Regions from separate parts of the Paraburkholderia sp. TE9906 genome, predicted to be linked through region 2. Evidence: riboswitches for the same ligand, from Rfam matches in the RefSeq annotation. Region 2 holds a riboswitch; the other holds the start of a gene.
The links. Region 2 has a riboswitch for cobalamin ahead of cobA (uroporphyrinogen-III C-methyltransferase). Riboswitches for the same ligand answer to the same signal wherever they lie in the genome.
Positions count from the first base shown of each region.

Region 1: another riboswitch for cobalamin. It lies ahead of ACZ9H4_RS14755 (precorrin-3B synthase); the one in region 2 lies ahead of cobA (uroporphyrinogen-III C-methyltransferase).

Region 1 covers NZ_JBWCCT010000005.1:152,645-155,838, forward strand. Annotated here, with positions in the region: gene ACZ9H4_RS14755 (precorrin-3B synthase) at 1-1,564, opposite strand, end outside; cobalamin riboswitch at 1,646-1,824, opposite strand; gene cbiE (precorrin-6y C5,15-methyltransferase (decarboxylating) subunit CbiE) at 1,909-3,194, shown strand, end outside.
Region 2 covers NZ_JBWCCT010000011.1:7,324-10,517, forward strand. Annotated here, with positions in the region: gene cobW (cobalamin biosynthesis protein CobW) at 1-694, opposite strand, end outside; cobalamin riboswitch at 904-1,183, opposite strand; cobalamin riboswitch at 1,251-1,492, shown strand; gene cobA (uroporphyrinogen-III C-methyltransferase) at 1,737-2,585, shown strand; gene ACZ9H4_RS26325 (cobalamin biosynthesis protein) at 2,582-3,163, shown strand; gene cobO (cob(I)yrinic acid a,c-diamide adenosyltransferase) at 3,160-3,194, shown strand, end outside.

The sequences.
Region 1 (3,194 bases), on a different contig from region 2:
GTCGATAAAGGTCATAGAGGCCGGGGGCGGCGGCCAGCAGCGTGTACGGCGCGCAATGCGCGGCGGCGCACGAGCGCGTGCAGCCGCTCAGGTGCACGTCGACGTCGGCGGGCAGCAGGGCGGCGAGGCGCAGCGCGTCGGCTTTGGTGTCGGCGAGGCCTTTGGCGCAACCGCTCGAACCGGCGCACGCGATCAAACGCGTGATGGGTTGTGCGGCATCGCAGGCGAGGCCCAGGGCGTTCAGTTCGGCCAGCGCGACGGGCAGTGCGTGCGTCGGAATGTCGGGCAGCAGCACGCTTTGCCAGGGCGTCGCGCGCAGCGTGCCGTTGCCGTGGCGTTGCGCGAGCGCGGCGAGGCCGTGCAGCGTGGCGGCGTCGAGGCGGCCGAGCGGCGGCTGGCCGCCCACGTGCCACATGCCGGTTTCGCGTTGAGCGTGGGCGCCGAGACGGAGCGCGGCATCGGCTGTGGTGCTGCGGCGCCATTCGGTGAGCGAGGCGTCGCGTGACAGCGGGAAGTCGACGTAGCGTTGGGCGTGCTGCAACAGTGCGTCGGCGGAATGCGTGGCGAGCAGGTCGCGCATGCGGAGGGCGTCGGCTGGTGCGAGGTCGAGGAACGTATGCAGCAGCGCGCGCACGAGCGCGGGGACTTGCGAGGGGAGGACGGCGGCCAGGGGGGGGTGGCTGTGAGTGTGCGCGGAGGAGTCGGCGCGTGAGATGCGCGTGGTCGTGTTGCCGGTCGGCGTGGCCGGGAGCGGAGGGACAGGAACGACAACACCCGCGGCCGCATGGGTTCGCGCGTTCGTAGCCGCGTCAGCTTTTGCACCTGCACCTGCATCGTCGCACGTAACCGCGTTTGCGTTCTCCTGCGCCTCGACACCCGGACACCCGGCGAAACCGAACACGAACCGCACACCATCATGGCTCAAAGTCGCCGCGAGCCACACATCGTGTGGATGATCGACCCTCGCCAGACGCTCGCCGCCATCCAGCAGCAGCGCGAATTTCGGCGACAGCGCCGCAAAGCGCATTTCGCTTTGCAGCAGCGTGAGCAACTCCGCGCATAGCGGTGTGGTGTCGATCAACGCAAACGGATCGCGTCCCGCAGCGGGGCTGATCATCACGTTGCGCACGTCGTCCGCGGCGCTCATGACGACGGCATTCGAAGCGTGGTTTGCGTGCTTTGCACCTGCTGGGTCCGCGCCACTCGCCGTAGCGGTGTTCGCCACGTCGGCCGCGTTCGCGCCTGGCCGAGGCATCGTCATCGGCCCAAGCCCGGCCTCGACCAGCGCCGCGATCAACGCCGCTTCGTGCCCCGCGCGCACGCCACGCACCTGCAGGTTCGCCCGATTGGTCAACTCGATCACGCCCGCCGCGTGCCGCGTGCTCGCATCGGCAATCACTTGCGCCTCGTCCGCATTCAACTCGCCGCCCGGCAGCTTGATCCGGCAGATGCCACCATCACGCGCGGCGACGATGCGCAGCAGCCCCGGACATGCCGATGGCCGCGGCGTCGAAGCCGCGTGGAGCAAGGCAGTGGAGGGCGAAGCTTGAGTCAAGACGGACACCGGTTTAGCGTCGCGCGACGGCCCGAGCAAGCCGCAAGGCGGATTGCTGCGGCATCGGTACACCCCGCCCGATGTTGGCTGGCACGAACAGTCTCGCCGGCAGGTCTCCTGGCTGGCAGGTCATCGTCCACCGCAGCCTTCCCGGTCAAACCAGTGGCGCGTAGCGCAGGCGGACTCGCTGCATACAGTTGCGGGGGCAGCCACAGTGGCACTGTGTTCCCTCTTCGGCCCCGAAGGGCACCGGCGGCTGTATTATGCCTTTTTTCGAACCGCGCAACGAGGCTGGACGCTTTGACCGGCGTGGCGCGGCGCATTGATTGAAGACACAGAATGAGGATGGTGGCATGCCGGCGTGGCTGACCGTGGTGGGCATTGGCGATGACGGCTTCGCCGGTTTGGGGCGGCCCGCGCGGCGTGCGTTGCTGACGGCGTCGGTGGTGTACGGCGGCGAGCGTCATCTGGCGATGCTGCCCGCGCGCCTCGCCGCGCGCCGCGCCGCGTGGCCGCGTCCGTTCGATCTCGCGCCGCTGCTCGCCGAACGCGACGGCGCCGTGTGCGTGCTGGCGAGCGGCGATCCGATGCTGTTCGGCGTCGGCGCGATGCTGGCCCGGCAGTTGCCTGCGCAAGAGTTGCGCGTGCTGCCTGCGCCGTCGTCGTTGTCGCTCGCGGCCGCGCGGCTCGGCTGGCCGTTGCAGGACGTCGCGACAGTGTCGCTGGTGGGCCGTCCGTTGGCGACGCTGAATGCGTATCTGCACGACGGCGCGCGCGTGTTCGTGCTGAGCGCGGACGGGCACACGCCCGCGACGCTCGCCGGCGTGCTGAACGCACGCGGCTTCGGCGCGACGCGGATGAGCGTGCTCGAACATCTTGGCGGCGAACGCGAGCGCCGCATCGACGCTCGTGCGGATCAGTGGAGCGCGGGCGAGTTGGCCGCGCTGAATCTGATCGCGCTCGAATGCCGGGCGACGGTGGGCGCGCCGCGTTTGCCGCTGACCTGCGGCTTGCCCGACGAGGCATTCCGTCACGACGGCCAGTTGACCAAGCGCGACGTGCGCGCGATCACGCTCGCGCGCCTCGCGCCGACGCCCGGCGAATTGCTGTGGGACGTGGGCGCGGGCAGCGGTTCGATCGGTATCGAATGGATGCGCGCGCATCCCGCTTGCCGCGCGATCGCGATCGAAGCGCGTGTGGAGCGACAGGGCTTCATCGAACACAACCGCGACGCGCTGGGCGTGCCTGGGCTGCAACTCGTCGCGGGCCGCGCGCCTGCTGCGCTGGATGGCTTGCCGGTGCCGGATGCGGTGTTCATCGGCGGCGGGGTGACGGTGCCGGGTGTGCTGGACGCGTGTTGGGCGCGTTTGCGCGACGGTGGACGGCTGGTGGCCAATGCAGTCACGTTGCAGGGCGAGGCGGCGCTGGTTGCGTGGCGCGAGCGGTATGGCGGCACGCTCACGCGTATCGCGCTCGCGGACGCGCAACCGCTCGGCGGCTTCGATACGTGGCGGCAGGCGTTGCCGATCACGTTGCTCGAAGTGACCAAAGCGGCTCGCGGCAACGGCGAGGCAAACGGCGTGCGGGCAACGGAGAGTGGCGGCGGTGAAATTGCCATGAATGGTGCGAACGCCGGAGA
Region 2 (3,194 bases):
CCAGCAACGTATGCAGATCGAGCTGGCCCATCTGCGCGCGCACGACCTTCACCTGCGGCGGAATCTCTTCGCGGATCACCGCTTCGACCGCGCCCTGCTGCGCGTCGTCGAGCAGGTCCGTCTTGTTCAGGATCACGAGGTCGGCCGCCGAGAGTTGATCTTCGAACAGTTCGTGCAGCGGCGACTCGTGATCGAGATTCGGATCGGCTTTGCGCTGCGCGTCGACGGCCACCGGGTTATCGGCGAACTGGCCGCTGGCGGCAGCCGGGCCGTCGACGACCGTGACGACCGCATCGACGGTGAAGCTGTTCCTGATCTGCGGCCAGTTGAACGCCTGCACCAGCGGCTTGGGCAACGCGAGACCGGAGGTTTCGATCAGCACGTGATCGATCTGCTCGCGGCGCTCGACGAGCTTTTCCATCACGGGAAAGAACTCTTCCTGCACGGTGCAGCACAGGCAGCCGTTCGCGAGTTCATACAGTTGCCCTTCGGTTTCGACGCCGTTTTCATCGCAACCGATGCCGCAGCCTTTGAGGATTTCGCCGTCGATGCCGAGTTCGCCGAACTCGTTGACGATCACCGCAATGCGCTTGCCGCCCGCATGCTGAAGAATATGCCGCAGCAGCGTGGTCTTGCCGCTGCCGAGAAAGCCCGTGACGACGGTGACGGGGATCTTGCGCATTTGAGTTTGCATCGTGAGGTCCATCCGTAGGCGTTGCCCGGGGCCGCCGGTACGTTCGCGCGTCTGTCTGCATGGGCTGGCCGGCCGGACACGCACGAGGCGCACGCGCTGCCAAAGCCGGCACGATCACAACACACGGGGACGAACGACGGCGTTGCCGCGACAACGGTAAACAGAAAGCGGGTGTGAGGTCATGAACGCGCCGTCGCATCCCCGCGGCGGGCATCCTGCGTATTCTGGCCGGTATCCGGGCTGGCGAAAGCGCCGCTTCCCCTTCCCGGACGAGTGATTTCTCGCCCAGTGGTGATATGCCGACGCGGCCTTGCGCGTGGACATCGAAGCCGGCTCCGCAGCGTCGGTCGATGCAACCGACGCCACTTTTCGCTTACCGTTGCGGGGGCAGCACAGGTTGACCCGGTCCAATGCAGGCGGGCACCCTGTTTCCCGTTTAACTGCATGCGCACGAGCGCGCACACGAGCACCAAAGTGCGTGCGAGTGTAGGCCCGCGGCCCCGTGCAGTCAAGAAAACGCAGGCCGCAAGCGCTTATCGGGCGGGGTGCCATGTGCTATCGTATGCGCGCGTTTGGTGCCCGCACATGCGTTCGCGTGTGCAGTTAAACGGGAAACAGGCAGCGCGTCATGCGCTCAACCTGTGCTGTCCCCGCAACGGTAAGCGACCTGCGGCGCGCTGTTCCATCAGCCCTGCCGCGCATGCGTTTTTTCGATGCCACTGTCCGGCGAATCCGGCACGGGAAGGCAAAGCGCATGAGGCCGCCAGCCCGGATACCGGCCAGACGCGGAGGCGGCGCACGTTACGCCGCCGGCCGCCGGAATCCGCGAGGGACGGATGTGAAGGCGCTGAAGCACGACGTGACGCGTCCGTTCGCGTATTCCGCATGAGCCGTACTTTCGCGGGATTCGCCATGAACCGGCCGCGTTTTCGCCGAGCCCGAATCCGTTGCACCGCATGATTTCAATCTCCGCCGCTGGGCGCAGTTGCCCGCTTCGCCCCTTCCCGCCGGTGACGCCATGGCGCGCGCCATGCCCGCCGCGATGAGCCGCGCGTGGCTGATCGGCGCGGGCCCGGGCGACGTCGAACTGATGACGCTGAAGGCCACCCGCGCGCTGGCGCAAGCCGACGTGGTGCTGGTCGACGACCTGGTCAATCCCGACGTGCTGCAATTCGCGCGCGATGACGCGCAGGTCGTGTACGTCGGCAAACGCGGCGGGCATCCGTCCACGCCGCAAGCCGGCATCGTTGCGCAGATGCTCGGACATGCGCGGGCCGGGCGCAGCGTCGCGCGCCTCAAGGGCGGTGATCCGTTCGTGTTCGGCCGTGGCGGCGAGGAACAGCAGGCGCTGCACGAAGCGGGCATCGAGGTCGAAGTGATCAACGGCATCACGGCGGGGATTGCCGCGCCCGCGGCAATCGGCATCCCGGTCACACATCGCGATTACGCGCAGGGCGTCGTGTTCGTCACGGGACACGGCGCGGGCAGCGGCGAGCCGGATTGGACCGCGCTCGTCGCTACCCAGATGACGCTGGTGATTTATATGGGCATGCGGCGCCTGAGCGAGATCACCGCCGCGCTGCTCGCGGCCGGCATGCGCGCCGACACGCCGTGCGCGGCGATCGAATCGGCGACGCGTCCCGAACAGCGTCACGTGCTCGCGCGGCTCGGCGAGTTCGTCGATGCTGTCGCGCGTGCGGGGCTTGGCTCGCCGGCGATCGTGGTGATCGGCGGGGTGGCGTCGCTGGCGCTGGCTCGTGCGGCGGTCAAGGCGGACGTGGCGCATGGGGCGGCTGGTGCTGGCGCCAATGGCGGCTCCGACGTTGATGGCACTTCCGTTGCCAGTGCCGATTCCGCCGCTGCCTCGACTCCCGGAACGGCCTCCCAATGAAAACGCTGAGCGTCGGCATTGGTTGCCGCCTGAACACGCCGGCCGCGCAGATCGAAGCGGCCGTGCGCGCCGCGCTCGGTCCACATGCATTCGATCGGATTCGCGCAGTCGCTTCGGTCGACACCAAAGCCGACGAGCCGGGTCTGCTCGAATTCTGCGCGCGTCACGCGCTGCCGTTGCTACTCTTCAGCCGTGCGCAGATCGCAGGAATCGCAGTCGCGAAACCGTCGGACGCCGTGCGAGAGCATCTCGGCGTGGACGGCGTCTGCGAACCGTGTGCGCTGCTCGCGGCGTCGTGTGAGCCTGCCGCGCTCGTAGCGGCGACTGTGCGTGGCGCACGCGCGGCGCACACCGCACCCGATGCGGGCGCAATATCGGCTGTGGCGGCTGCGGGTACGCTCGCCGCACGTGGTGCCGTAGCAATTGCACCGGCAGCACCCACCACCCGCCTCCTAACCACCCGCCTCCTAGTCTCCAAAACGCACCACGGCGGCGTCACCGTGGCAATCGCCACGGCCGCAACCGACGCCGGTGACGAACCACCCAACCACGCCCCTCACCGACAGGACCTTCGATGAAGACCGACCCCGAATCGCATCAACGCATGAC